DNA from 4 places in the Mesorhizobium sp. WSM4845 genome. Region 2 is predicted to be linked to each of the others. Evidence: riboswitches for the same ligand, from Rfam matches in the RefSeq annotation. Region 2 holds a riboswitch; each other region holds the start of a gene.
The links. A riboswitch is a leader RNA that binds a small molecule or an ion and turns the genes downstream of it on or off. The one in region 2 is predicted to bind cobalamin.
Positions count from the first base shown of each region.

Region 1 (7,321 bases), on a different contig from region 2:
CCAGAAGCCGGCAAGTGTGCATGGCAGCCCATCATGAACGATTGCGAATGAGCATGGTGACCACGAAGAAAGCGCCGACCGAACTGGTGATGATGCCGATCGGCAGTTCCTGCGGCGACAGCAGCGTGCGCGCCAGAAGGTCACTTGCTAGCAGCAGCACCGCTCCGAAGAGGGCGCAGCTTGCAATCAGGCGCAGATGCAACGGGCCGGCCAGGGGCCGGGACAGATGCGGGATCATCAGCCCGACGAAACCGATGACACCTACGACCGAGACCAGGATCGCCGTCGAGAAGGCAGCGACGAGAAACGCCGTCCTGCGCATCCGCACAACCGGCACGCCGAGGCTTTCGGCAGCATTCTCGCCGGCCAGGAAGGCGTCGAGCTTGCGATGGTTCCACAGGCCATAAGCAAGAATGGTGCACGCGCCAAGAGCAGCCAGCCCGACATTGTCCCATCGCGCTAGGCCGAGCCCGCCCATGGTCCAGAACAAAACCGAGCGAGCGGCGCGCTGGTCTCCGGCGAAGACGAGATAGTTGGTCAGGGCGATGAACATGAACGAGACGGCAAGCCCGGCCAGTATCAGCCGTTCGGGGCCTTGCCCCCTCACCCGCGAAACCAGCAAAAGCACGATGCCGGCGGCCAAAATGCCGCCGGTGAAGGCGGCAACCGGCAACGTCCAGATGCCGAAACGGTCGCCAAAAATGGTGATGACGGAAACAGCGCCGGCCGCGGCACCGGAGGACAGCCCGAACAGGAATGGATCGGCGAGATCGTTTCGGGTTACCGTCTGCAGCAGCGCGCCGATGACGCCCAGCCCTGCGCCGACACAGATCGCCATGATGGTGCGCGGCAGCCTGAGATCGACGACAATCTTGGCAACCGGGATCTTGGCGACCGGGATATTGCCGACTGAGCCGGGCACGAGGTCTCCGTCCAGCCCGGCCGCATGTCCGAGCGCAGCAATCACGTCGCTCAACGCTATGACTGTCGATCCATAGGCGATCGACAGCAGAGCAAGAGCGGCGATTGCTGCCGCTCCTGCTGCCATGGCCAATTCGAACGCCCTGTGGCGCAAGCTCAGAAGGCTTCCGGGTGCATCGCGCTGGCGATCTTGCCGATCGCCTCGATGTTAGCAGGTCCGGGCGTCAGCTCGGCATAGCGCAGCGCGACGAAGCGCTCGCTCCTGACCGCATCGGTCTCCTTCATTGCCGGATGGACTTTGAGGAAGTCGAGCAGTTTCCTGTAACCGCCGCCGTCCTGGTAGTCGAGCAGGATCAGGAACTGCGGATTGCGGGAAGCGACCGTTTCCCAGTCCGTGTTGCCCCAGTTCGTCTGCATGTCGGCCATGATGTTGTCGCCGCCGGCAGCGGCGATCATGGCGCTGGGGATCGCGAACTTGCCTGATGTGAAGGGTTTGTCTTCGCCGGAGTCGTAGAGAAACACCCGCGTCCGCTCGCGGTCGCCGGCCTTTGCCGTGATATCGGCGAGTTGCGCTTTCCAGCCTGAAACGAGTTTTTCCGCCTTGGCTTGCTTGCCGAAAATCCTGCCCAGCTTTTCGATGTCGCCGTAGAGCAGGTCCATCGAGGCGGCGGGGCGGTTGTTGTCGAGATGGACGCAGCTTTCCGTCAGCACCAGCGTCTTGACGCCGTGCGGCGCCAGCGTATCTGGCGTTACCTCGCCGCCCGGCTTCATACCGTAATACCAGCCGGCGAAGAAGAAATCGGGCTCGACCGCGACCAGGTTTTCGAGCGCCGGGTATTTCGGCGCAAGTTCAGGGATCGCGCCCTGCTTGGCCTTGAATTCCGGACCGACCTTGTACCATCCGGTGATGCCGGTCAGGCCGACGATCGACGGTTGCAGCCCCAGCGCGAAGGCCATCTCGGCCATGTTCATATCCTGGATGACGGCACGCTTCGGCGCGGCGTCGAACGTCAGCGGCGTACCGCAGCTGTCGACTGTTACCGGGAAAGCGAAGGCGGTCTGGGCAAGCAGCAGAGAGGCAAAAGACAGTGCGAGGCGTTTCACGGATGTTGCTCCTTGGTTAGATCAGAAGAGGCACGGTTCGGGACTTCGAACACCGTGAGTTCGCGGTCTTCGGTCGGATGGCGCAGCCGAAGCACGTCGACGCCGAAAATCTCGCGGATCAACTGCTTGGTCAGCGCCTCGCGCGGACCGGCGAGTGCCTGCAGCCGGGCCTCGTTCATCACCGCGACCCTGGTGGCAAATGGCGTGACCAGCGACAGATCATGCAGCACCGCCACGACGGTCATGCCAAGCTGCGATACGAGTTCGAGAAGTTCGCTGCGGGCGCGCGGATCGAGATGATTGGTCGGTTCATCGAGGAACAGGATTTTCGGCTCCTGGGCGATGGCGCGCGCCAGCTGGGCGCGTTGCCGCTCACCACCCGACAGCGAGCCGATCGTGCGGCCGAGCAGCGGCAGCAGGCCGGTTCTGCGAAGCGCTTCGACGACGATGTCGCGTTGCTCGCTCCTGCGTCGCCAGCAGGCATGCGGGACCCGCCCAAGTCCGACGTAGTCGATCACGGCAAGCCGCGGATCGGGCTGATCGGTCTGGCCGACGACTGCCATGTGCAGCGCCCGCTCGGCGGCCGGAAACGTCTCCAGCCGGCGTCCGGAAAATCTCACATCTCCCGCGCTCGGACGCAGCGTGCCGCATAGCATGCGCAGCAGCGTCGTCTTGCCGGCGCCGTTGGGACCGATGATAGCGAGGCGGTCTCCCGCCGCGACCGAAAGGCTGACCGCACTGACCAGGCGCTGGCCATTCGCCGTGGCGCTCAGTTCACGCGCTTCAAGAAGAGGCTGGCAGGCGTCCAACTTACCGTCACTTTCTCAATGGCGACGGAAGGAAGCTGGACCGGCCGACAAGACCGATGTCCACGTCTCCTCCCGGCACACCCCGTCCGGTCAACTCGTGCGATGGCAGGTCTCCTGGCTCGCGGGTCCTTGCGCCATCCTGCCTTCCCAGCCTTGCCGGCCAGTGGCATTTTCGGATTTTGCTCGCCGCTTACAGTTGCGGGGGCAGCCACGGCCTCGATCCGAAGATCTCACCGTGTTCCCTTTTCACCCTCGCCTTTCGGCTTGGGGACCATCAGTCAGCCACCCTAGTTTTCCGCCAATCCCAGCGCAATAAGTTTCCGGGGTTCGGAGTGCCCCGCGAGCAATGGTCTTGTCAGAACGAGCATACCGAATCTTGTAATGTAATAACGTTACTACTTAAAAGACAACGCCTGCTCCCGTCAAGCGCTTCGCCCAACGCCTTCGACTTGCCGACCACCGTCGCATTGCGCGGTGCGCAATTTCGATCAAACTGCCTCCACCAGGAAGCGATACCATGACCTGGCCAATGCGCAGTCCCACAGCAAGGAGCCATATGAACCCGACCGAGAAAGCGCTGTGGTTCGTCGAAAGCCATCTGCCGGAAGCCATCTCGCTCGACGATGTCGCCAACAGCAGCGGCGTGTCGCGCTTTCACGTGAGGCGGGCTTTCGGTGCGGCGACAGGCCGTTCGGTGATGGGCTACCTGCGTTCTCGCCGCCTGACCGAGGCGGCGCGCAGGCTCGCCGCCGGCGCACCGGACATTCTCTCGGTCGCGCTCGACGCCGGCTATGCCTCGCATGAGGCTTTCACCCGCGCCTTCCGCGACCAGTTCGGCACCACGCCGGAACTGGTGCGCGCGCAAGGCTCACTCAAAAACCTCGATCTCGTGGAGCCGATCCTGATGGACCAGTCCTTCCTCACCAATCTCGAGCCGCCGCGTTTCGAAACCAGCCGGCCGTTCCTCATCGCCGGTCTCGGCGAGCGCTACAGCTGCGAAACCAGCGCCGGCATCCCGATGCAGTGGCAGCGGTTCGGCCCCTATATCGGCAACATTGCAGGCGAGGTCGGCGACGTCGCCTATGGCGTCTGCGTCAACGGCGACGATGCAGGCAATTTCGACTATATCGCCGGCGTCGAGGTGTCCGACTTTTCGGACCTGCCGAAGGAGTTTTCGCGCGTACGCGTGCCGGAGCAGGAATACGCCGTGTTCGCCCATCGTGACCACATCTCGACCATCCGCCGCACGGTCAACACGATCTGGAACAAATGGCTGCCGGCCTCCGGGCACAAGATTGCCGACGCGCCCGAATTCGAGCGCTACGGTCCCGAATTCGATCCGCGCAGCGGCAATGGCGGGCTGGAAATCTGGATACCGGTCAAAGGGTGAGAATGGCCCAGTTTTCAACTTGTGTTGGAGACTAGTGTCGCGGCGCTCCGCCTTATCTTGCCTTCTCCCCTTGTCCCACAAGGGGAGAGGGGAAAGACGCTACAACTCCAGGTTCCAGTTCTGGCCGACCAGATCCTTGCCGAAGGCGTGGTGGCGTTCCTGATTGGCCAGCTTGAACCCGGCCGCCTCGTAGATGCGGCGCGCTGAGGTGAGCACGTCGTTGGTCCACAGCGTCAATTTCTTGTAGCCCTTGGCACGGGCAAGGCCGGTGCATTCCTCGACCAGCCGCCTGCCGATGCCGAGACCGCGCGCCGAGGGTTCGACATAGAGCAGGCGCAGCTTCGCCACCGCGTCCGACTGGCGCACGAGAAAGACCGAGCCGACGACTTCCCCTTCCCGCTCGGCGATCCAGCTGCGTTCCCATTTCGGATCGTAGGATTTGACGAAGGCGCCGAGGATTTCGGCGACCAGCGCCTCATAAGTTTCGTCCCAGCCATATTCCTGCGCGTAGAGCAGGCCCTGGCGATGGATGATCCAGCCGATGTCGCCGACCTGCAAAGACCGCAGCATGTAAGGGACCTTGGGCTCTGCACTCTCGCCCAGCAGGCGCTGCACCGTCTGCATCGCCTTGACCAGCCGGTCCTGTTCCGGTGCGGAAAGCCGGTCGAGCAGGGCCGCGACCTGATCGTGCGAACCCTGGTTCAGCGGGGCGAACGCCGCTCTTCCCGCCGGCGTCAGCGCAATCGACGAGCGCCGAGCATCGGCTTGCGTCGCCACGCGCTCGACCAGGCCACGCTCTTCGAACTTTTTCAGCAACCGGCTGAGATAGCCGGGGTCGAGACCGAGATCGCGCGCAAGATCGGTGGCGGTCAGGCCATCGCGAAGCGCCAGTTCATAGAGCACCCGAGCCTCGGTCAGCGAGAAGGCGCTTTTCAGCAGCCCTTCGTCGAGCAGCCCGATCTGGCGGGTGTAAAAGCGGTTGAAGCCCCGCACTGCATCGATCCGCTCCCTGCCGGGTTGATGATGAATCGTCATGGCATCCTCCTGCCCGCACAAGATCAACCATTTAGTTGACTCAGTCAAGTATCAGTTCGAAGCAGGCTGCGGCTGTCGATCAGCTCACTCAGCGCCTTGACTCTCGCCAGCCACCGGCTTATCTCACCGCCACGTTAGCACTCGCCATTGGTGAGTGCTAAGCGTAGGTCCGGCGCCGCCGGGCTTATAGGTTTGTCCGGCGCCGCCGGACGGAGGAACTATTCTCACCATTCTCACCGAGGAATAAAAAATGGCAAAGTCGAAGTTCCGCCCGCTTCATGACCGCGTGGTCGTACGCCGGGTTGAATCCGAATCCAAGACTGCCGGCGGGATCATCATCCCCGACACGGCGAAGGAAAAGCCGCAGGAAGGCGAGATCATCGCCGTTGGCTCCGGCGCCCGCGACGAAGCCGGCAAGCTCGTCCCGCTGGACGTCAAGGCCGGCGATCGCATCCTGTTCGGCAAGTGGTCGGGCACCGAAGTCAAGCTCAATGGCGAAGACCTTCTGATCATGAAGGAATCCGACATCATGGGCATCATCGGCTGATTATCGGCCTCACCATCACTTAATCCTAGGGCTCAATTCAAGCCCCTGCCAGGAGCTAAAAATGGCTGCCAAAGACGTAAAATTTTCTCGCGATGCCCGTGAGCGCATGCTGCGCGGCGTCAACATCCTCGCCGACGCAGTGAAGGTCACGCTCGGCCCCAAGGGCCGCAACGTCGTCATCGACAAGTCGTTCGGCGCACCGCGCATCACCAAGGACGGCGTCACCGTCGCCAAGGAAATCGAGCTTGAAGACAAGTTCGAGAACATGGGCGCGCAGATGGTCCGCGAAGTTGCTTCGAAGACCAACGACATCGCCGGCGACGGCACCACGACCGCGACCGTTCTGGCGCAGTCGATCGTCCAGGAAGGCCACAAGGCGGTTGCCGCCGGCATGAACCCGATGGACCTGAAGCGCGGCATCGACCTCGCGGTTGGCGACGTCGTCTCGACGCTGATCAAGAACGCCAAGAAGATCAAGACCTCGGAAGAGGTTGCCCAGGTCGGCACCATCGCCGGCAATGGCGATGTTTCGGTCGGCTCGATGATCGCCGAAGCGATGCAGAAGGTCGGCAACGAGGGCGTCATCACGGTCGAGGAAGCCAAGACCGCCGAGACCGAACTCGAAGTCGTCGAAGGCATGCAGTTCGACCGCGGCTATCTCTCGCCCTACTTCGTCACCAACGCCGACAAGATGGTTGCGGATCTGGAAGATGCCTACATCCTTCTCCACGAGAAGAAGCTCTCCAACCTGCAGGCCATGCTGCCGATCCTCGAGGCTGTCGTGCAGACCTCGAAGCCGCTGGTCATCATTTCGGAAGACGTCGAAGGCGAGGCCCTGGCCACGCTGGTCGTCAACAAGCTGCGTGGCGGCCTGAAGATCGCCGCAGTCAAGGCGCCGGGCTTCGGTGATCGCCGCAAGGCCATGCTGGAAGACATCGCCATCCTCACCGGTGGCCAGGTCATTTCCGAAGACCTCGGCATCAAGCTCGAGAATGTTGGCCTCAACATGCTCGGCCGCGCCAAGAAGGTGTCTATCTCCAAGGAGAACACCACCATCGTCGATGGTGCCGGCAAGAAGGCCGAGATCCAGGGCCGCGTCGCCCAGATCAAGCAGCAGATCGAGGAGACCACCTCGGACTACGACAAGGAGAAGCTGCAGGAACGTCTCGCCAAGCTGGCGGGCGGCGTTGCCGTCATCCGCGTCGGCGGTGCGACCGAGATCGAAGTCAAGGAAAAGAAGGACCGCGTCGATGACGCCCTCAACGCGACCCGTGCGGCCGTCGAAGAAGGCATCGTTCCCGGCGGCGGCGTCGCACTGCTGCGCGCTTCGCTGAGCATCAAGGCTGTCGGCGCCAACTCAGACCAGACCGCTGGCATCGCCATCGTGCGTCGCGCGCTGCAGGCTCCGGCCCGTCAGATCGCGGCCAACGCCGGTGCGGAAGCATCGATCGTTGCCGGCAAGATCCTCGAGAACAAGGGCCCGACCTTCGGCTTCAACGCCCAGACCGGCGAATA
Region 1 is NZ_JBVVQA010000017.1:96,071-103,391, reverse strand. Features, by position in the region: gene AC0L2C_RS20055 (FecCD family ABC transporter permease) at 32-1,048, opposite strand; gene AC0L2C_RS20050 (ABC transporter substrate-binding protein) at 1,078-2,025, opposite strand; gene AC0L2C_RS20045 (ABC transporter ATP-binding protein) at 2,022-2,834, opposite strand; cobalamin riboswitch at 2,922-3,125, opposite strand; gene AC0L2C_RS20040 (AraC family transcriptional regulator) at 3,391-4,224, shown strand; gene AC0L2C_RS20035 (bifunctional helix-turn-helix transcriptional regulator/GNAT family N-acetyltransferase) at 4,324-5,259, opposite strand; gene groES (co-chaperone GroES) at 5,510-5,806, shown strand; gene groL (chaperonin GroEL) at 5,868-7,321, shown strand, end outside.
Region 1: linked by a shared signal. The riboswitch ahead of AC0L2C_RS20045 (ABC transporter ATP-binding protein) and the one ahead of AC0L2C_RS07530 (aromatic ring-hydroxylating oxygenase subunit alpha) in region 2 are both predicted to bind cobalamin.

Region 2 (7,321 bases):
CGGCGATTTCGGCCGTGGCGCCACCATCGCCATCATCATCATGATCGCGGTCATTCCGATCATGATCTGGAACATCCGCCAGGCCAACAAAGAGACGGGAGGACATTGAGATGGCCGTCTCGACCGGAAAGTCCTTTGCCAGCCGTTTCGGCGTCCATATCGCGGTCTTCCTCTTCGTCGCGATCTGGACGATCCCGACGCTCGGCATTCTCGTCTCGTCGCTGCGCGACAAGGACCAGATCATCGCCTCGGGCTGGTGGAACTCGTTCGCCAGTTCCACGCAGACGGAAGCGGGGCGGCTGCCACCCGCCTCGGCGCAAGTCGAGAAGGACGGCAAGTTCGTCCTCGAGGGCAACATCTTCGGCGATGATCCGGCCCGCGACATCAGCGCCTTTGGCGTCAAGTCGTCGGCGCCGACGCAATATCCCGCCGGCACCACAGCCGATCTCGGTGACGGCGAGACCTTGCAACTCAACCCCGACGGCAGTTTCGTCATGACCTCGACCAAGCCGTTCGAGGGCGAGCGTGGCCAGCGCGTCTACTACGCCTCGTCGGCGCCGCCGAAATTCACCACCGACAATTACAATACGGTGCTGTTTTCGGAAGGCATCGGCCGCTCCTTCATGAATTCGCTGACCGTCACCATTCCGGCGACCGTCATCCCGATCCTGATCGCGGCGTTCGCGGCCTATGCGCTGGCCTGGATGCGCTTTCCCGGCCGGGCGTTGCTCATCGCGGTGATCATCGGGCTCCTGGTGGTGCCGCTGCAGATGTCGCTGATCCCGCTGCTGAAACTTTACAACGGCGTCGGCAGCTTCTTCGGCGTGCCGTCGAAAACCTATCTCGGCATCTGGCTGGCGCATACCGGCTTCGGCCTGCCCTTCGCCATCTATCTCTTGAGAAGCTACATTGCCGGCCTGCCACGAGAAATCATGGAATCGGCGCGCATCGACGGCGCCAGCGATTTCGAGATCTTCGTCAAGATCGTGCTGCCGCTGTCGTTCCCGGTGCTGGCCTCTTTCGCCATCTTCCAGTTCCTGTGGGTGTGGAACGATCTACTGGTCGCGATGGTTTTCCTCGGCACCGAGGGCGACCAGATCGTGCTGACCGCCAAGCTCAACGCGTTGCTCGGCTCGCGCGGCGGCGACTGGGAGATCCTGACGACATCGGCCTTCATCACCATTGTCGTGCCGCTGATCGTGTTCTTCTCGCTGCAGCGCTATTTCGTCCGCGGGCTGCTCGCCGGCTCGGTGAAGGGAGGCTGAGATCATGCAATCCGCTGTGAAAGCGACGTTGAGTCCCGACTTCGCCGTCGACCGCGACTGGTGGCGAGGTGCCGTGATCTACCAGATCTATCCGCGCAGCTATCAGGACTCGAACTGCGACGGCATCGGCGACCTCAGGGGCATCATCGGCAGGCTGCCCTATATCGCGGCGCTCGGCGTCGATGCCATCTGGATCTCGCCGTTCTTCAAGTCGCCGATGAAGGATTTCGGCTACGACGTGTCCGACTATTGCGACGTCGATCCGATGTTCGGCACGCTGGCCGATTTCGACGCCCTGACCGCCGAGGCGCACAGGCTCGGGCTCAAGGTGATGATCGACGAGGTGCTGTCGCATACCGCCGACATCCATCCGTGGTTCAAGGAAAGCCGCTCGAGCCGCACCAACCCGAAGGCCGACTGGTATGTCTGGGCCGACGCCAGGCCCGACGGCACGCCACCCAACAACTGGCTGTCGATCTTCGGCGGTTCGGCCTGGCAGTGGGACACCAGCCGCCAGCAATATTACCTGCATAATTTCCTGGCCGAGCAGCCCGATCTCAACTTCCACAGCCGCGAAGTCCAGGACGCGCTGCTCGATGTCACCCGCTTCTGGCTGGAGCGCGGCGTCGACGGTTTCCGCCTCGACACCATCAATTTCTACTTCCACAGCCAGGGCCTCGAGGACAATCCGCCGCTGCCCCCCGAACAGCGCAACGACCAGACCGCTCCTTCCGTCAACCCCTACAACTACCAGGACCATCTCTACGACAAGAGCCGCCCCGAAAACCTTGGCTTCCTCGAACGCTTCCGCGCCCTGCTCGACGAATATCCGGCGACGGCGGCGGTTGGCGAAGTTGGCGATTCGCAGCGCGGACTGGAGGTGGTGGCGGCCTATACCGCCGGCAGCAAGCGCGTGCACATGTGCTATTCATTCGACTTCCTGGCGCCCGAAAAGATCAGCGCGGCAAAGGTGCGTTCGGTGCTGGAAGCCTTTGGCGAGGTCGCCAGCGACGGCTGGTCGTGTTGGGCCTTCTCCAACCACGACGTGATGCGCACTGCCTCGCGCTGGGCGGCCGGCGAGGCCGACCAGACCGCTTATCTCAAGGTGATCTCGGCGCTGCTGATGTCGCTGCGCGGCTCGGTCTGCATCTACCAGGGCGAGGAACTCGGTCTTGGCGAAGCGGAATTGCAATTCGAGGATCTGCAGGACCCCTACGGCATCCGGTTCTGGCCGGAATTCAAGGGCCGCGACGGCTGCCGCACGCCGATGGTCTGGAATGGCGCCGACGGCAATGGCGGCTTCTCCACGGCAAAGCCCTGGCTGCCCGTGCCTGCCAAGCACCTTTCGCAGGCGGTCGATGTGCAGCAGGGCGACGACAACTCGCTGCTCGAACACTACCGGCGCTTTCTCGCTTTCCGCCACCTGTATCCGGCGCTGGCCAAGGGCGAGATCGAGTTCATCGAAAGCCAGGGCGATACGGTCGCCTTCACGCGCCGCGAGGGCAATGAGCAGATCGTCTGCGCCTTCAATCTCGGCAGCCGACCGGCCGAAGTCAATCTCGGCGGACGCTCGCTGCAGCCCTTGCCGGGGCACGGGTTTTCGGGACAGACTGACGCCGGCTTTATCCGCCTCGGCGGCTACGGCGCCTGGTTCGGGCGTATCGACTGAATTTGCAATTCACTGGAGGGAACCCATGGCCGATGTCACGCTAAGGCAAGTGAAGAAATCATACGGCAATCTCAACATTCTCCATGGCATCGACCTCGACATAAAGTCGGGCGAGTTCATCGTCTTCGTCGGCCCTTCGGGCTGTGGCAAGTCGACCTTGCTGCGGTCGATCGCCGGGCTTGAGGAAATCACCTCCGGCGAGCTCAAGATCGACGGCGAGGTGGTGAACGACGTGCCGCCGTCGAAGCGCGGCATCGCCATGGTGTTCCAGTCCTATGCGCTCTATCCGCACATGACTGTCTACGACAACATGGCGTTCTCGATGAAGATCGGCAAGGAGAGCAAGGCCGAGATCGACAAGCGGGTGCGCCAGGCGGCGGAAATCCTGCAGCTGACCAAATATCTCGACCGCCTGCCCAAGGCGATGTCGGGCGGCCAGCGCCAGCGCGTCGCCATCGGCCGCGCCATCGTGCGCAACCCCAAGGTCTTCCTGTTCGACGAGCCGCTGTCGAACCTCGACGCGGCGCTGCGCGTCGCCACCCGCATCGAGATCGCCAAGCTCAAGGAATCGATGCCTGCTACAACGATGATCTACGTCACCCACGACCAGGTCGAGGCGATGACGCTGGCCGACCGCATCGTGGTGCTCAAGGAGGGCCATATCGAGCAGGTCGGCACGCCGATGGAGCTCTACAAGAGACCCGGCAATCTGTTCGTCGCCCAGTTCATCGGCTCGCCGGCCATGAACATCCTGCCGGCGACGATCGACAAATCAGGCGACCCGACCATCGTCAGTCATGTCGGCGGGCGCAAGGCGACGGTGCCGATCGCCACGCCGGCGTCGGCGACGGGCGCTGCGGTGAGCTTCGGCGTGCGGCCGGAAGATCTGACGATCGCCACCGGTGCGGATTATCTTTTCGAGGGAACGGTGGATTATGTCGAGCAACTCGGCGAGGTCCAGCTCGTCTATGTCGACATCGGCCGCGCCGACCTGCCGCTGGTCACCAAGCTGCCAGGCAATGTCGGGGTCAAGCGCGGCGCTGCGCTGCGCTTGAATGCCGATGCCGGCGACCTGCATATTTTCGATGCCGACGGACATTCATTCACGCTCCACAAAGCGGAAGCAAAGGCAGCCTGAGAGCAGCAGCCGAACTGATGGATGTTTGGTGACCCAAAAACGAGAGCGGCGGGCAAGCCGCCACTCTTGTGCGTTCCGGTCGCTGTTAGTGCGACGTGCGTCCAAGTGGACGCACAAAGGTACGCTCCAACACTTTAAACCTGCGCATCGTGCTTTCCGAGAATCGGAACCGATTTTCGGGCCGATGCGCTAGCGGCCGAACAGGTTCCGGTCGCTGCCCTGCGGGGCGGACTTCTGTACGTCGCCCGACGAGTTGAGCAGCTTGTAGACCGGCGAGCCGGTATTGCGTACCGAAGAAGTCTGCGTGTTGTCGACGTTGATGGTCGCCTGCTTGTTGATGTCGGTTCTGCCAAAGTTGTCGCTACCGGCAAAAGCGCCGCCCGCAGCAATCAAAAGCGCGGCGGCGGTAAGAACGATCTTCTTCATTTTCAAAACTCCTGGATTTTCTTGGTTCCGCCAGCCCGGCGGGCAAATGCCGCCGCCGCTGTTGGAACGAACTGTTAGTTGTTGCCGAACAGGTTACGGTCGCTGCCGTTGACGGGTTTCTCGTCAGCCAGAACCGGATTCTGCACCGAAGCCGAACTCCGAATCGAAGCCGTGTACGAGTTGCTGTCGACCGCAGCGGCCGGCTGGTTGGCGCCGTTCGATCCAAAGTTGTCGCTGCCGGCAAAAGCGCTGCCGGAGATGGCCACAATGGCGGCGGTGGCAAGAATGAGCTTCTTCATTTCAAATACTCCTGAGTTCCTCAGATCCCGAGCGGCGGACCGCCACTTTGCTGTTTGGGACCAGCTGTTAATTGTTGCCGAAAAGGTTGCGGTCGGCGCCCTGGCCAACGGGCTGCTTTTCAGCGTGAGCCGGCGTCTGGACAGAGGCCGTATACGAGCTGTCGACCGAAGCAGTCGGCTGGTTGGCGGCGTTGGACCCATAATGGTCGCTGCCGGCAAAGGCGCTGCCGGTGATGGCCAGAGCGGCGACGGCAGCAAGAGCGATCTTTTTCATTTTAGTACTCCAGTATCTTAGTCTTCAGTCCGTCTAGCGGCGTGTCTTGGGAGGATGCGCGCGTCGTTCGGACAGCCCCGATGTGGGAAGGCCATTCGGCGGATTCCAATCACGAAGTTGTTCCGTGTGGACCAAGAATCTACACCTTGAAATTGTACCAGAGGCATCTACTACCATAGTTTTATGGTTCGTTTTCAATATCTTATTCAAAATTAGCCATTCATGATTTGACGGATTGGCGGATCTGCGTTCACAGCATGCTGTACGCATTGTCAACAGAAACGAACCGTTCGGTTCGATTTTAGAAGCGGCTAATAGTCACTTTTGTAAACTGTTAACCTTCCTGGTCTCCGCCGCGGGTCGGATTCGATGTCACGGCAGCCGACAATGGCCGCCGACAAAGTGGGGTTTCAGCCCTGCAGATATAAACCTGCAGGTTTCGCCGGCGGTGTCGCGCCGCATGGATACGATGTCGCTTTCATGCCGGCAGTCAGCCGGCCGGCATGATTAGATCACGCCATCTCAGGTGCCGCTTGGTGACGACGAAGCGGAGAATTGGGAAGCCGGTCAGAACCCGGCGCTGCCCCCGCAACGGTGGTGGAGTTCAAGTCGCAACGGGAGACCACTGGGCCACAAGCCTGGGAAGGTGTCGCGACGAGTCCGCAAGGACACTCCAGAGCCCGGAAACCAGCCCGAGATTTTCAGACTCGACTGATCGCGGTGGGCGGTCAAGAGGTGGATGATGCACGTCCGGCCCTGTCGCCGGCGTGCAAACGGTCCTCCCTCCATCACCACCAGTTCAGTCCTTACACGAGGACAGGACATGGACGCGCGCAACGACATGCTGAGGCTCTTGCACGGCCGCAGGCAAGGCTATTCGCTCGAGCAGCCCTTCTACACCGATCCAGATTTCTTCAAGCTCGACATGGAGCTGATCTGGTATCGCGACTGGCTGTTCATCGGCCACGATTGCGAGTTGCCGAAAGCTGGCAGCTATATCACCGCCCAGATCGGCGACTATCCGGTCGTGCTGGTCCGCGACCAGCAAGGCAAGATCAATGCCTTCCACAATTCCTGCCGGCATCGCGGCAGCCGTGTCTGCAATGCCGACAAGGGCACTGCGGCGAAGCTGGTCTGCCCCTATCACCAGTGGACCTACGAGCTGGACGGCCGGCTGTTGTTTGCTCGCCAGATGGCAGACGGCTTCGACAAGAGCCAGTTCAGCCTGAAGCCGGTGGCTTGCGAAAGCGTTGCCGGCTACATCTTTATCTGCCTGGCCAACGAGCCGGCCGACTTCGCGCCGATGCGCGCCATGATCGAGCCTTACCTGCTGCCGCACCGGCTGCGCGAGGCAAAAATCGCATTCGAATCGACCATCGTCGAGAATGGCAACTGGAAGCTCGTCTGGGAGAACAACCGCGAGTGCTACCATTGCGCCGGCAACCATCCGGAACTCTGCAAGACATTCCCGGAAGCGCCGACCGTGACCGGCGTGCAGGGCGCCGACAGCGATCCAGAGATGCTCGCGCACTGGGCGAAATGCGAGGCGGCGGGCTTGCCGAGCAAGTTCCGCATCGATCCGGCCGGGCAGTATCGCGCCACCCGCGCGCCGCTGCTGCGCGACGCCGTCAGCTATACGATGACGGGAAGACGCGCGGTGAAGAAGAACCTTTCCGACAGCGTTTCGACCGACCGTATCGGCTCGCTGCTGCTCTATCACTATCCGACGAGTTGGAACCATATCCTCGGTGATCATGCCGTCACCTTCCGCGTGCTGCCGATCAGTGCCACGGAAACGGCCGTCACCACCAAATGGCTTGTCCACAAGGACGCGGTCGAAGGCGTCGATTACGACCTCGTCGAACTCACCCATGTCTGGACCGAGACCAACGACCAGGACCGTCGCATTGTCGAGGAAAACGCCTTCGGCATCCTGTCGCCGGCCTATGAGCCCGGCCCCTATTCGGAACTGCATGAGGGCGGCGTCATCCAGTTCGTCGAATGGTACGCCTCCTTCATCGGGCCGCGCCTTGCCGAGGCCGGGCGGCCGGCGCTGCGCAGCGTCGCCTGAACGAGGTCAAGGGGATGAATGCGATGACGGACCTTGGCCTCTACCGCCATCTCGACGAGATGGCGCCCTGGAACGACAGGCTCCAGGTGCTGGAAGTCATCGGCGTCAGCGACGAGGCGCCTGACGTGAAGACCTTCACCTTCCGCTCTGACAACCAGACCTGGTTCCGCTACAGACCG
Region 2 is NZ_JBVVQA010000004.1:321,449-328,769, reverse strand. Features, by position in the region: gene AC0L2C_RS07565 (carbohydrate ABC transporter permease) at 1-109, shown strand, start outside; gene AC0L2C_RS07560 (carbohydrate ABC transporter permease) at 111-1,265, shown strand; gene bglA (beta-galactosidase BglA) at 1,270-2,934, shown strand; gene AC0L2C_RS07550 (ABC transporter ATP-binding protein) at 2,960-4,072, shown strand; gene AC0L2C_RS07545 (DUF680 domain-containing protein) at 4,262-4,498, opposite strand; gene AC0L2C_RS07540 (DUF680 domain-containing protein) at 4,573-4,797, opposite strand; gene AC0L2C_RS07535 (DUF680 domain-containing protein) at 4,865-5,071, opposite strand; cobalamin riboswitch at 5,579-5,781, shown strand; gene AC0L2C_RS07530 (aromatic ring-hydroxylating oxygenase subunit alpha) at 5,895-7,142, shown strand; gene AC0L2C_RS07525 (FAD-binding oxidoreductase) at 7,166-7,321, shown strand, end outside.

Region 3 (7,321 bases), on a different contig from region 2:
GCAAATGTCGCCAGGCGGCCGCCAGGCTGGTGGCACGTCGGTGAGAATATTGACTCCGCCCGCAATGGTAGCCCCCAGAGACGCCGATAGGGAACATACCGAGGAGCCTCGGCGCGACGCTTATGGGAGAGCCGAAGACGTTGTGCGATTGGTGGATGATTGCGCCGGCTGACATCGACTTCGAAATCTGACGGACGCTGTAGCAATTTGACGCTGCTCATGATCCTTTCTGGAAATCGATTCCGATTTTCATGGTCATGCGCTAGACCTGACACGCAGCTTTTCCGGAATTCAGAATGGCGGGAGGCGCTTGTGGAAGGCCAGGACGAACAGACGACCGGCGCCAGGACCGCTGAGGACAGCGCCGACATCTATGGCGAGGATGGCGCCATTCTGTCGTCGTTCCTTGCCCAGATCGGCGCCGCGATCGCCGATCGCGACACGCTGACGCTAAAGCGTGAAGTCGACGACCTGCACCAATCGGAACTCGGCGACCTGATCGAGGCGCTTCATCCAGAACAGCGCCGCGCGCTGGTCGAATTGTTGGGCGCCGACTTCGATTTTTCCGCGCTGACCGAGGTCGACGAGGCTATCCGCCGCGACATCGTCGACAGCCTGCCCAACGCCCAGATTGCCCAGGGGGTGCAGGACCTCGATTCCGACGACGCGGTCTACATTCTCGAGGATCTCGAAAAGGAAGACCAGGACGAGATCCTGTCGCAACTGCCGTTCACCGAGCGGATCAGGCTGCGCCGCTCGCTCGACTATCCCGAAGAGACCGCCGGCCGCCGCATGCAGACCGAGTTCGTCGCGGTGCCGCCATTCTGGACGATCGGCCAGACCATCGACTACATGCGCGAGGACAACAACCTTCCCGACCGCTTCAGCCAGATTTTCGTCATCGATCCGAGCTTCAAGCTGCTCGGCGCCATCGACCTCGACCAGATCCTGCGCACCAAGCGCTCGATCAAGGTCGAAGAGGTGATGCATGAGACCAGGCACGCCATTCCGGCGACGATGGACCAGGAAGAGGCGGCACGCGAATTCGAACAATACGACCTTCTCTCCGCTGCCGTCGTCGACGAGAACGAGCGGCTGGTCGGCGTGCTGACCATCGACGACGTGGTCGACGTCATCCAGCAGGAAGCCGAGGAGGATCTGCTGCGCATGGGCGGTGTCGGCGACGAAGAATTGTCGGACAGCATCCTTTCGACCTCGCGCTCGCGCGTTCCGTGGCTGCTCGTCAACCTTTTGACGGCGTTCCTGGCGGCCTCGGTGATCGGCCTGTTCGACCGCACGATCGAGCACATCGTGGCGCTGGCCGTGCTGATGCCGATCGTCGCGGGCATGGGCGGCAATGCCGGCTCGCAGACCATGACGGTCACGGTGCGGGCGCTGGCGACCAGGGACCTCGACATCTACAACGCCGGCCGCATCATCCGCCGCGAGATGGGGGTGGGATTCATCAACGGCATCATCTTCGCCATCCTGATCGGCATCGTCGCGGCCGCCTGGTTCCGCGATCCCAATCTGGGCGGCATCATCGCCGCGGCGATGATCATCAACATGTTCGTGGCCGCACTGGCCGGCATCCTGATCCCGCTGCTGCTCGATCGGTTCAAGATCGACCCGGCCGTGGCTTCGGCGGTTTTCGTCACGACCGTCACCGACGTTGTTGGCTTCTTTGCCTTTCTCGGCCTCGCCACATGGTGGTTCGGCGTGTGAGCGACGCCCACTCAATTGACTTTTACGTAAATGCCATGCGAGATTTTGGAACAGCCTCTGGCCGATTCTGACACGCGTGCGGATAGCGAGGCCGCATGGTTGGAACTCGTAGCGCGGCCGGGCATTTGGAGTGATGATGCGGGAATATTATTCGATAACCGAACTGACCCGCGAATTCGATGTTTCGACGCGGACGCTGCGCTTCTACGAGGACGAGGGGCTGGTGCAGCCGGTACGGCGCGGCCGCACGCGGCTGTTTCGCCCGTCGGACCGGCACCTCATCCGCCAGATCATGCGCGGCAAGAGGCTCGGCTTTTCGATCAACGAGATCCGCGAAATCATCCAGATGTACAAGGAGCCGCCCGGCGAGGTCGGTCAGCTCAACCTGATGATCAAGCGCATCGAGGAAAAGCGCGAGGATCTGCGCCAGAAGCGCCGCGACCTCGAAGAAACCTTGGCTGAACTGGACCAGGCCGAGGAATCCTGCGTCGAGCGGCTGGTGGAGCTCGGCGTCAACACCTGATCGGCCTTTTTGATAATTCTACTCTGGGGGCCAGCCAGCGTGGCTTTCTGCGCTTCCGGTGCTCACCTACTCAAATGTACGCTCCGCTCCGGTTGCCGCCTCAAATCCAGCGGCGCACCCTTTTTGCGTAATCCCGGTATTTCTTGCCGAATTTCGTTGCCAGAACTTTTTCCTCGCCCTCGATCGCCATTTTCTGCGTTGCGAAGGCGGCGATGATCGCCAGCGGCAGGAACCATACGTTCCCCGAGATAAGGGCAACGCCGATCATCAGCAGCGTGTTGGCCAGATAGATCGGATTGCGGCTGACGGCGAAGGGGCCCGATGTAACCAGATGGTCCGGCACGGCGTTCGGGTGGAGCGTCGTCTTTGCCCGGATCATGATGCGGATCGCCGTGAACCAGAGTGCGACGACGCCGAACAATGCCACCCAGCCGGCCGCGAACAGGATGTCGCCCAAAAGGCCGCCGATCCATGGCAGCGGATAAAGCAAGCCAAGCGCGATGCTGACGGCGATGGCCGCGACATAGATCAGCGGCGGCCACGGTATAAACCCCGGTTTCTGCTGTCCCGGTTTCTGTTGGCCCGGTTTCTGCTGATGGTCGGTCATTGTGCTCCTCCCTCCATCAAAGTGCCGTCGGCCTTGGCAGTGCAGGCGCCGGCGAGCTCGTCGAGATGCGCCTTCCATTCCGCAGCCTGGTCGTTGCGGTAGAGCCGATCAAGCGTGGCCTCGCCCTCGAGCGTATCGAGCATGCAGACACAATAGCTGCTGCAGAACTCCGTGTCGCGCGATTGCTCGCACGATGCCTGGCATTTTTTCAGGAAGGTGACCTGCCTGGTTTCGACGGCTGCCGGCATGACTTGCGAAATCAGCCAGACCGAGCCGATCAGCACCGGCTGGTGGATCAGATAGAAGGCGAGGCTGTGCCGGCCGATAAAGACCAGCGGATTAGTCCAGCGGCCGGGCGTTAGGCCCGCCAGCCGCGTCAGCATGCCGGAGGCGAAGGCAAGCTTTGCCGCTGCGATGCCGGCAAGCACAGCGCCGAACCATGGAAACAGCGGGACATAATCGTTGGAGCGCGGGTTGGTTGCCGACAGGCCGACCCACCACAGGGCCGGATGATCGAAGATCTCGGACCTGAGGTAGAGCGGCGCGGTGATGACGAAAGCTGCGACAACCAGCGTCAGCAGCGCCGGCAGCCGCAGAAACGCCAGGCCGAGCAGGCTGGCGAGCGCGATCTCGTGCAGGATGCCGAAGAAGATGAAACTGTCGGGTGTGGCAAGCCTGGTGGCGGCCGATATGGCGAGCGCCGCCCCGCCGACCATGGCGAAGCGTTTCCAGAAGCCGTTCCAGCGGATTTGCTTGCCATGGGCGAGGAACAGGCTGACGCCGACCAGGAACAGGAAGGTCGAAGCGATGCAGCGCGCGTAGAATTTCCACCAGCCAAAGGCGGTCAGGCCGGGATCGGTGTAGCCGAAGAATTCGAGATCCCAGGTGAAATGGTAGCTCGCCATGGCAAGCAAAGCGATGCCGCGGGCGACGTCGATGGCGATGATGCGCCTGGATCGGTCCTGAACGGCCGGCGTAGGAATGGTCATGGTCTCGCAATTCTGATTCAGTGCTGCAAGACGACTATCATGGTTGCCCCGGACAAAAGAAGACAGGGCCCATTGATGCCCAGGGCTTAGGCTAAAGCGCCGTATGCCGCTCGCAGCCAGTGGTCGAGGCCGGCGCCGCCCCTCATTGCCCTGCCGGGCATTTCTCCCCGTAAACGGGGCGAAAGAAGCTGGCCGCAATGCCGGCGCCCTTCTTGCAACGCTGGTGATTGGCGAAACCATCGATGACAGCGCCCCGGGGCAGCGCGGACGATCGGCTTTCAACCTGTCAAGATCGCGGCGTCGAGGAACCAAGCTGGTCTGCCGGCACGGCGCATTCGCGCTGCTAGCTGGCGGAATTTGGTTTGCCGGGCGCGGCGATTCTGCCTATAGTCGCAGCCGTCGTCGGTTCCGTTTTGGAACCAAGAGGGAATGCGGTAGGGGCAAAATTCGCCCGATGCCGTGGCTGCCCCCGCAACTGTGTGCGGTAGTCCTCTCCATATGCCACTGAAGATTTTCTTCGGGAAGAGCTTCTTCGGGAAGGTGGGGAAGGGCGCTGATCCGCGAGCCAGGAGACCTGCCGGCGACAGGAGAACTGACTTCTATGCCCTCGGGTGGAGGGCGAAAGGACAAGACATGAATACCGCTTCCGTCTCGCTCGGCGCTTCCGTTTCCTCGCAGTCGCGCTTTGTGCAGTTGGCGCTTGCTGCATTTCTCGGCGTTTTCGTCATGGGCTTTGTCGGCTTCTCGCATATCGATGCGGTCCACAATGCCGCTCACGACTATCGCCATTCGATGGGCTTTCCCTGCCACTGACGAGGGGCTGACACCATGACACTGTTTCGCAACGTCGTGTTCATCGCGGCGATCGCAGGGCTAGTGGCCGGCGTCGTTCTCGCCTGCATGCAGGCCTACGCCACCGTGCCACTGATCCTCAAGGCGGAAGTCTACGAACAGGCCGGCGGTGGTCACACGCATGACCATGGTTTGTCGCCGGCCGCAGCAGGCAGCAATGCCATGAGCAGCGCCGTGCCGGCTGAAGCAGCCACCGCGGAAGAGGAAGGCTGGGCGCCGGCCGATGGCTTCGAGCGCTTCGCTTTCAACGTCGTTGCCAACGTCGTCACCGGCATCGGCTTTGCGCTGATCCTGGTCGCCGCTTCGGAATTCGCCGGCGGCATCGGCAATTGGCGACAGGGCCTGTTCTGGGGCCTTGCCGGCTTCGCCGTGTTCACGCTGGCCCCGAACCTCGGCCTGCCGCCCGAACTGCCGGCGATGCCGGCGGCCGATCTCGCCCAGCGCCAGATCTGGTGGACGGCGACCGTGGTGGCGACGGCTGCCGGTCTCGGGCTGCTCGCCTTTCGCAAATCGCTGCCGCTGGCCCTCCTTGCCGTAGCGTTGATCGTCGCGCCGCATATTGTCGGCGCGCCGCAGCCCGAAAGTTTCGAATCGCCGATCCCGGAAGGCCTGCACCACCAGTTCGTGGTGGCGGTGACGCTGACCAATCTGGTGTTCTGGCTGGTGCTCGGCGCTGTCGTCGGCGTGGTGCGCGGCCGCTTGACCGGCGCCGCAACCGGCCTGCGCGACAGCCTTGCCTGATCGCGCTGCTCCAGGCAGCAAGCTGACCCTGGTCGTCGGCGGTGCACGCTCGGGCAAGAGCGCGCATGCCGAAAGCCTGGTGAAGGCCTGTCCGGCGCCGTGGACCTACATCGCCACGGCGCAAGCCTATGATGACGAGATGCGCGAACGCATCGCGCTGCACCGGGCGCGGCGCGGCGACGGCTGGACGACGATCGATGCGCCGCTCGATCTCGTCGGCGCGATCGGGGCGCTGCGTGACGGCCGGCCCGTCCTGATCGACTGCCTGACGCTGTGGCTGTCCAACCATATGCTGGCCGAACGCGACATTGAGGCCGAATGCCGAGGGCTGGCGGATGTGTTGTCGCGGCCGCGCGGGCCGTGGTTCGTGGTTTCCAACGAGGTCGGGCAAGGCATCGTGCCCGACAATGCGCTTGCCCGCCGGTTTCGCGATGCCGCCGGCCGGCTCAACCAGCAGGTCGCCGCCGTCGCCGGCACGGTGCTGCTGATGGTGGCGGGACTGCCGCTCAAGGTGAAGTGATATGACCGATATCGACGACAGGGACGAGCAACGCCACCGCGCAAAGATGGCCAAGCGCAAGGCGGTGCAGGACGCCGAGGTCGCGGCCAAGACGGTCAAGAAGGGACTGCTGATCGTCAACACCGGGCCCGGCAAGGGCAAAACCACTGCCGCCTTCGGGCTGGCGCTGAGGATGCTCGGCTACGGCAGGCGCGTCGGCGTCGTCCAGTTCATCAAGGGCAAATGGCATACCGGCGAGAAGGACGCCTTTGCCGCTTTCGGCGACCGGGTCGTCTGGCACACGATGGGCGAGGGTTTTACCTGGGAAACGCAGGATCTGAAGCGCGACATCGCCGCCGCCGAGGCTGCCTGGGCCAAGGTGCTCGAGCTGATGGCCGATCCATCGATCAGCCTGCTGGTGCTCGACGAATTGAACATCGCGCTGCGCTACGACTATCTCGATCTCGACACGGTGGTGGCGGCGCTGAAGGGCCGCCGCGAAAACCTGCATATCGTCGTCACCGGCCGCAACGCCAAGCCGGCGCTGGTCGAGGCGGCCGATCTGGTCACCGAGATGGGCGTAACCAAGCATCACTTTTCCGCCGGCGTGAAAGCGCAGCAGGGCATAGAGTTCTGAGGTTTCGTTCGCGCGAGGGACAGGGCAATGCTTCGGGCAGACGATGCATCCAACTCATGTTGAAATGGCTAATCGTCGATCTCTGCGCCGCCCCTCATTGCCCTGCCGGGCATTTCTCCCCGTATAGTGACGGGGAGAAAGGACGACTTCGCAGAGGATTTCGCCAATGTCCAGCGTTGCGTAAAGGGTGCTGAGGGTCGCGGCAAGCCCCTTCTCCCCGTCACTATACGGGGAGAAGGTGCCGGCAGGCGGATGAGGGGCAGCGCCAACCTGAAGCGATTGCCCTGAAGCAGCACATATTTGTTCGACGTCACGCAACGATTACGATCACCGACAGCAAGCCGAACAGTCCCATCAGCAGAAAGTCGGCAACCTGATAGAGTCTTAGCGCTCGTCTGATGTCCACGCTCTCGACATCGCGGCGGCCGCCTTCGCCCATGAACGCGTCGTCGACCATGATGCCGTCGTAGGAGCGCGGCCCGGCCAGCGCCAGGCCGAGCGCGCCGGCCATCGCTGCTTCAGGCCAGCCGGCATTGGGCGAGCGGTGCTTTTTCGCGTCGCGCCGCACGGTGCGCCAGGCGTTGCCGGCATCGGCGTCTTTGACGAGGAAGGCGGCCAGCACGATAAGCAGTGCGGTCAGCCGCGACGCCGGCAGGTTGATCAGATCGTCGAAGCGCGCGGCCGCCCTGCCGAAGGCCTCGTGGCGCGGCGTGCGGTGGCCGATCATCGAATCGGCGGTATTGGCGGC
Region 3 is NZ_JBVVQA010000036.1:25,143-32,463, reverse strand. Features, by position in the region: gene mgtE (magnesium transporter) at 313-1,725, shown strand; gene AC0L2C_RS29145 (MerR family transcriptional regulator) at 1,862-2,248, shown strand; gene AC0L2C_RS29140 (methyltransferase family protein) at 2,349-2,855, opposite strand; gene AC0L2C_RS29135 (heparan-alpha-glucosaminide N-acetyltransferase) at 2,852-3,844, opposite strand; cobalamin riboswitch at 4,231-4,440, shown strand; gene AC0L2C_RS29130 (CbtB domain-containing protein) at 4,478-4,657, shown strand; gene AC0L2C_RS29125 (CbtA family protein) at 4,673-5,437, shown strand; gene cobU (bifunctional adenosylcobinamide kinase/adenosylcobinamide-phosphate guanylyltransferase) at 5,460-5,957, shown strand; gene cobO (cob(I)yrinic acid a,c-diamide adenosyltransferase) at 5,959-6,573, shown strand; gene cbiB (adenosylcobinamide-phosphate synthase CbiB) at 6,884-7,321, opposite strand, start outside.
Region 3: linked by a shared signal. The riboswitch ahead of AC0L2C_RS29130 (CbtB domain-containing protein) and the one ahead of AC0L2C_RS07530 (aromatic ring-hydroxylating oxygenase subunit alpha) in region 2 are both predicted to bind cobalamin.

Region 4 (7,321 bases), on a different contig from region 2:
CCGGGCGACGCTGTCGATCCAGAGGTCTACTGACATCGGATGGCGCAGGTCACGTAGAGCCGCCAGCCGCATCGACGGCAGCCGATCCGCGTCCGCCTGCCACGCCGCCGCCAGCCCGGCCAGGTCGCTGTCGGTGAAGGACAGCGCCACGACATCCGCAGGCGTCTGCCTGAGATCGACAGGCTCGGCGAGATCGTCGAGCGAGGCGGATGTGGTGGTGAGGATGTGCATAGCGGCTCGTGCCTGAGGTCAGCCGGCGAGAATACGCTCGATGGCCGGGCGGTTCAGCCCTTTCAGGCCGATGACGACGAGGCGCGAGCGGCGGTCGTCGTCGGCAGTCCAGGCGCGGTCGTAGTAGTGGTTGACGCGCGGCCCGACAGCCTGCAGCAACAGTCGCATCGGCTTGCCGCCGACCTCGACGAAGCCTTTTACGCGCAGCACGTTTTCTTCCTCCGCCGCCGTGGCGACACGCAAAGCCAGCTCATCGGGATTGGCGATCGACGGAATGTCGATGACGAACGAGTCGAAATCGTCATGCTCGTGATCGAGCTCGTCGTCGTGGTGGGTCTTGCGGTTCTCGATGTCGTCCTCGACGGCAAGGCCGAGGCCGAGCAGCACGGAGGGATCGACCTTGCCCTGCGAGGTCGGCACGATCTTCACCGCGCGGGCGGCGTGCTTGCCGATGACGGCATTGGCGCGGGCCGAGCCGGCGGCGTCCATCAGGTCGCTCTTCGACAATATGATCAGGTCGGCGCAGGCGAGCTGGTCCTCGAACACCTCCTCGACCGGATCGTCGTGGTCGAGCGTCTCGTCCTGCGCGCGCTGCGCCTGCAGGGCGTCCATGTCGTTGGCAACGCGGCCTTCGGCCAGCGCCGGTCCGTCGACCACGGCAATGACGCCGTCGACCGTCACCCGGCTCTTCACCGTCGGCCACTGGAAGGCCTGGACCAGCGGCTTGGGCAGGGCCAGCCCGGAGGTTTCGATCAGGATATGGTCGACCCTGGGCGTCAGCGACAGGATCTGGTCGAGCGCCGGGACGAAATCGTCGGCGACGGTGCAGCAGATGCAGCCATTGGCCAGCTCGACGATGTTTTCCTCAGGGCAGGTGTCGATGCCGCATCCCTTAAGAATCTCGCCATCGATGCCGATGTCGCCGAACTCGTTGACGATGATGGCCAGCCGCTTGCCGCCAGCGTTTTCGAGCAGATGGCGGATCAGCGTCGTCTTGCCGGCGCCGAGGAAGCCGGTGACGACGGTGCAGGGCACGCGCGAGACGGAAGTGGTCATATCTGGTCCTTCAAAAGGTCGAGGGGAGGGATGCGGGCAACGAGGCCGCGCTTCAGGCAATCGGGGCGGCCGCGCCATGGCATGAGGCCGTCGGTCGAGGTGGCGAAGAGTCTTGCGCCGGTGATGAGATCGGCGCCGCTGGTCGCGGTCAAGTCGCCGAAGACATAGCTCCAGCAGCCGTCGCGCAGGATAGCGGCGCTGAGGCGGCGCTTGCAGTTGCCGAGGCATTCGACGCTGCGGATACGGATGTTTTCGCCCGAGGCGGCGCGGCGCGTATCTTCGGCCAACAATTCGCCGGCGCGGGGATGGCCGTCGGAGCCGGTCTCGTCACGGCAGGAGGCGCAGACGATCACGGTGACGTCGGCCAGAGCATCATCATCGCCGGACAATACGCCCGCTGTCTCAGCCGAAAAACTGCTGTCGCGTTCCAAATCAGGCTCCTTGCCCGGAAAACCCGCCAGGCGATCGGATTCTTATGTCCTAGACGGCAGGTCTCCTGGCTCGCGGGTCATCGCCTTGGTGCCGCCTTCCCGGGATTTTCCCAGTGGTTATCGGCCTTGGCTCGTCGCTTACAGTTGCGGGGACAGCCGCGGATTTGAAATCGGATTTCGCACCGCATTCCCTCTTGGCTCCTCCCTTTGCCGAGAGGAGACCGTCTGAACCGGATTTAGGCTTGTGGAGGCAGTCGTGTCAACGCATGCTTCCGACACGGCGAGGGAAAACGCTTCAGAGCAATTTTCGAAGTCGGCGCTGCCCCTCATTGCCCTGCCGGGCATTTCTCCCCGTATAGTGACGGGGAGAAAGAACTGGCCGCAACGGCGGCGCCCCCTCCTGCAACGCTGGCGATTGGCGAAACCATCGATGACAGCGTCCCTCTCCCCGTCTCTATACGGGGAGAGGATGCCGGCAGGCAGGTGAGGGGCAGCGCCGACATCGGCAACCCTCACGAAACCGCGACATCCGCCAGCGCATGGCCCAGATCCCCCGCAGGCGTCACCTCGATGCGTTCGAGCCCGAGCCAGCCTTGCATCAACTGCAATTCCTCAAAAAGTTCGGCGGCGGTTTGCGGCGGCGCGCCGGGCTCGGCATAGGCGGCATGGACGCGCAGCACGCCGGCCCGGCGGTCAGCCCTAAGGTCGATGCGCGCCACGATCCTTTCGCCGAGCAGGAACGGCAGCACATAATAGCCGTATTGGCGCTTTTCAGCAGGGGTGTAGATCTCGATGCGATAGCGGAAGTCGAACAGTCTTTCCGTACGCGTCCGTTCGAAGACAACCGGATCGAACGGAGCGAGCAAGGCGCGCGCCTCGATCTTGCGCGGAAAACGAACGTCCTTGTGAAGATAGGCGGGCTTGCTCCAGCCTTCGACCCGAACCGGCAAAAGATCACCGCCGTCGACCAGTTCCTCGATGCGGCCTTTGATATCAGCGGGAGAGAGGCGGAAATAGTCGCGCAGGTCGCCTGCTGTGGCGACGCCGTGGGCGCGGGCGGAGATGCGCAGCAATTCGCGGTGCGCATCCTCAGGCGAGGGCACCGGCAGGGCAAGTATTTCCGGCGGCAGCACGCGCTGGGGCAGATCATAAAGCCGCTCGAAGCCACGACGTGACGCCGTGGTGATGCGGCCGGCCCAGAACAGCCATTCGAAAGCGTGCTTGGCGTCGCTCCAGCCCCACCAGCCGCCGGAGCCTTTCTGGCCTTCCAGGGCGGAAGCGGCGATCGGGCCGCGTTCGAGGACCTCGCGATAAATATCTTCAATGTAGGCGGCGCGCTCGCGGCCCCACTTGGCCAGCCCGTTATACATTTCCTCGCCACGTTCGGCCCGTTCCATGCGCCAGCGCATCAGCGGATAGGTCTCGACCGGCAGAAAGGAGGCTTCGTGCGCCCAATATTCGAAGACTTTGCGCTTGCGCGTCACGGCGGCGTTGTCGAGCAGGGCGAGCGGGTAGGGGCCAAGCCGCGAATAGAGCGGCATATAATGGGCACGCACCACCGCGCTGACGGAATCGATCTGCAGCAGACCGGTCCGGCCAAGCACACGGGCCAGATGGCGGCGATCGGGCGTGCCGTTAGGGCGAGGATCGGCAAACCCCTGTGCGGCAAGCGCGATGCGCCGGGCCATGGCGAGCGAGATTTTTTCCTTCATGCAGACGGCACTCTGTCGGCGTTTGACCAAAGGTGGGAGCGATGATTCCGCGCCATGCTAGCAGGGTTTTGGCGGCATCCATGTCAGGAGAGAAAAGTGGAGTAAACAGTGAAGGAAATCAAACAGGAGCGGATCGGACCAGTTTTTCCGGATATGCCGTCGAGCACCGTGTTTTGAACAAGGTTTGACTTGCTTCACCGAAAGCCCTGCGCTAACCCTCGCCGCGTTGCAGCATAGAGCCCCCTAAAACGGTTCAGTGGTTAAACTGTCACGCTTCCGCAAGTGGGTCCGGTGCTGTAATCAGAGTGGATTGGCCGCCAACGGAAAGCTGCAGCATGAACGCATTGTTGAGTTCGTACCTGCCCATCGTCCTGTTCATCGGCGTGGCGCTGGTCGTCGGCCTGGCGCTGCTTGCAGCACCCTTCCTGGTGGCCTACCGCAATCCCGATCCGGAAAAGCTTTCCGCCTATGAATGCGGCTTCAACTCGTTTGACGATGCCCGCATGAAGTTCGACATCCGCTTCTACCTGGTGTCGATCCTGTTCATCATCTTCGATCTGGAAGTGGCCTTCCTGTTTCCGTGGGCAGTGTCTTTCGGCCAGATCGGCATGCTCGGCTTCTGGTCGATGATGGTGTTTCTGGCGGTGCTGACCATCGGCTTTGCCTATGAATGGAAGAAAGGAGCGCTGGAATGGGATTGAGCGACAATTCCGGCACGCTCGTCGCGCCGAAGCCAAAAGGCATTCTCGACCCCAGCACCGGAAAGCCGGTGGGGGCGAATGATCCCTTCTTCCTCGAGATCAACAACGAGCTTGCCGACAAGGGCTTTCTCGTCACCTCGACCGAGGCGCTGATCACCTGGGCGCGCAGCGGCTCGCTGATGTTCATGACCTTCGGTCTTGCCTGCTGCGCGGTCGAGATGATCCATACCTCGATGCCGCGCTATGACTCGGAGAGGTTCGGCGTTGCGCCGCGCGCTTCGCCGCGCCAGTCCGATATCATGATCGTCGCCGGCACGCTGACCAACAAGATGGCGCCGGCGCTGCGCAAGGTCTACGACCAGATGCCGGAGCCGCGCTACGTCATCTCGATGGGCTCCTGCGCCAATGGCGGCGGCTACTACCACTATTCCTATTCGGTGGTGCGCGGCTGCGATCGCGTCGTGCCGGTCGACATCTATGTGCCCGGCTGTCCGCCGAGCGCGGAAGCGCTGCTCTACGGCATCCTTCTGTTGCAAAAGAAGATCCGCCGCACCGGCACGATCGAGCGGTGAGCGGGATGATGAGCCTGAATGAACTCTCGACCTATCTCGGCGAGAAGCTGAGCGGCCGGATCGGCGATGCGGTGCTTGCCTATGGCGAACTCACCATCTCGGTCGAGCCGCAGGATCTGATCGAGGTTGTGAGCTTCCTGCGCGACGATCCAAAATGCCAGTTCATCTCGATCATCGACGTCTGCGGCGCCGATTATCCATCGCGGGCCAAGCGCTTCGATGTCGTCTATCACCTGCTGTCGCCGAAGCAGAATATTCGCATCCGCATCAAGGTCCAGGCCGACGAGGAGACGGTGGTGCCGTCGATCACCGGTGTGTTTCCGGGCGCTGACTGGTTCGAACGCGAGACCTACGATCTCTATGGCGTGCTGTTCTCGGGCCACCCCGATTTGCGCAGGATCCTGACCGACTACGGCTTCGAAGGTCATCCGCTGCGCAAGGATTTCCCGCTGACCGGTTTCGTCGAGGTGCGCTACGACGACGAGGCCAAGCGGGTCATCTACGAGCCGGTGGAATTGAAACAGGAATTCCGCAATTTCGATTTTCTCAGCCCTTGGGAGGGGACGGATTACGTCCTTCCAGGCGACGAAAAAGCCAAGACGAATTGAGACGCCAGAATGGCTGAAACCTCCGTCCGCAATTTTAACATCAACTTTGGACCTCAACACCCTGCAGCGCATGGTGTTTTGAGGCTGGTTCTTGAGTTGGACGGCGAAGTCGTCGATCGCGTCGATCCGCATATCGGGCTGTTGCATCGCGGCACCGAGAAGCTGATCGAAGCCAAGACCTATTTGCAGGCCGTGCCCTATCTCGACCGGCTCGACTATTGCGCGCCGATGAACCAGGAGCATGCCTTTGCGCTGGCCGCCGAGCGGTTGCTCGGCATCGAGGTGCCGAAGCGCGGCCAGCTGATCCGCGTGCTCTATTGCGAGATCGGCCGCATCATGTCGCACATCCTCAATGTGACGACACAGGCAATGGATGTCGGCGCGCTGACGCCGCCGCTATGGGGTTTTGTCGAGCGCGAAAAGCTGATGGTGTTTTATGAGCGGGCCAGCGGCTCGCGCATGCATGCCGCCTATTTCCGGCCCGGCGGCGTCCACCAGGACCTGCCGCAGCAGCTGGTCGAGGATATCGGCACGTGGATCGACCCGTTCCTGAAATCGCTCGACGACCTCGACGCGTTGCTCACCGGCAACCGCATCTTCAAGCAGCGCAATGTCGACATCGGCACCGTCTCGCTGGCCGACGCCTGGGCCTGGGGCTTTTCCGGCGTCATGGTGCGCGGCTCCGGTGTCGCTTGGGATCTGCGCAAGTCGCAGCCTTACGAATGCTATGCCGAGATGGATTTCGACATTCCGATCGGCAAGAACGGCGACTGCTACGACCGTTATCTCGTGCGCATGGAAGAGATGCGCCAGTCGGCGAAAATCATGCGCCAGTGCGTCGACCTGCTGCTCGGCAAGGAGGGCACGGGACCGGTGTCGAACCTCGACGGCAAGGTGGTGCCGCCGAAGCGCGCGGCGATGAAGCGCTCGATGGAAGCGCTGATCCATCACTTCAAGCTCTACACCGAGGGCTATCGCGTGCCGGCCGGCGAGGTCTATGCGGCGGTGGAAGCGCCGAAAGGCGAGTTTGGCGTCTACCTGGTCTCGGACGGCACCAACAAGCCCTATCGCTGCAAGCTGCGCGCGCCCGGCTTCGCGCATCTGCAAGCCATGGACTTTTTGTGCCGCGGCCACATGCTGGCCGACGTCACCGCCGTTCTCGGCTCCCTCGACATCGTGTTTGGTGAGGTCGATCGATAAATGTCAGTCCGCCGTCTCGCAGAAGCCAGCCTCCAGCCAGCCTCCTTCGCCTTCAACCGGGCGAATGCGGCGGCGGCGAAGCAATGGATCAACAAATATCCGAAGGGCCGCGAGCAGTCGGCGATCATCCCGTTGCTGATGCTTGCGCAGGAGCAGGAAGGCTGGGTGACCAAGGCTGCGATCGAGACGATCTCCGACATGCTCGGCATGCCCTACATCAGAGGGCTCGAAGTCGCGACCTTCTACACGCAGTACCAGCTCAATCCGGTCGGCACCCGCGCGCATATCCAGGTCTGTGGCACCACGCCCTGCATGCTGCGCGGCTCGGAAGCGCTGATGGACGTGTGCCGTTCGAAAATCCATCACGACCAGTTCCACACCAACGACAAGGGCACGCTGTCGTGGGAAGAGGTCGAATGCCTTGGCGCCTGCGTCAACGCGCCGATGGTGATGATTTTCAAGGACACTTTCGAGGATCTGACGCCGGAGCGGCTTGCCGAGATCATCGACCTCTATGATGCCGGCAAGGGCGCCTCGGTGAAGCCGGGGCCGCAGAACGGCCGCATCACCTCCGAGCCGATCACCGGCCTGACGACGCTGAAGAGCGAAAAGGCAATCCTGAAGACCACCCGCGACAGGGAAGCCAAGGCGGCTGCCAAGGCCGCCAGGGCGGCTGCACCAGCGGCAATTGTCGCGACGCCAGCGGCTCCGGCCGTACAGGCACCGGCGGCCCCCGTTGCGCCGTCGAAAGCCAGCAAGCCGAAGACCGATGCGCCCGAAACCAGCCCGGCGCTGGAGACGCCTTCCCCG
Region 4 is NZ_JBVVQA010000036.1:59,465-66,785, reverse strand. Features, by position in the region: partial or broken gene AC0L2C_RS29315 (cobaltochelatase subunit CobN) at 1-231, opposite strand, end outside; gene cobW (cobalamin biosynthesis protein CobW) at 250-1,287, opposite strand; gene AC0L2C_RS29305 (DUF1636 family protein) at 1,284-1,718, opposite strand; cobalamin riboswitch at 1,757-1,959, opposite strand; gene AC0L2C_RS29300 (winged helix-turn-helix domain-containing protein) at 2,231-3,430, opposite strand; gene AC0L2C_RS29295 (NADH-quinone oxidoreductase subunit A) at 3,766-4,131, shown strand; gene AC0L2C_RS29290 (NuoB/complex I 20 kDa subunit family protein) at 4,122-4,703, shown strand; gene AC0L2C_RS29285 (NADH-quinone oxidoreductase subunit C) at 4,712-5,311, shown strand; gene AC0L2C_RS29280 (NADH-quinone oxidoreductase subunit D) at 5,321-6,511, shown strand; gene AC0L2C_RS29275 (NADH-quinone oxidoreductase subunit E) at 6,512-7,321, shown strand, end outside.
Region 4: linked by a shared signal. The riboswitch ahead of AC0L2C_RS29305 (DUF1636 family protein) and the one ahead of AC0L2C_RS07530 (aromatic ring-hydroxylating oxygenase subunit alpha) in region 2 are both predicted to bind cobalamin.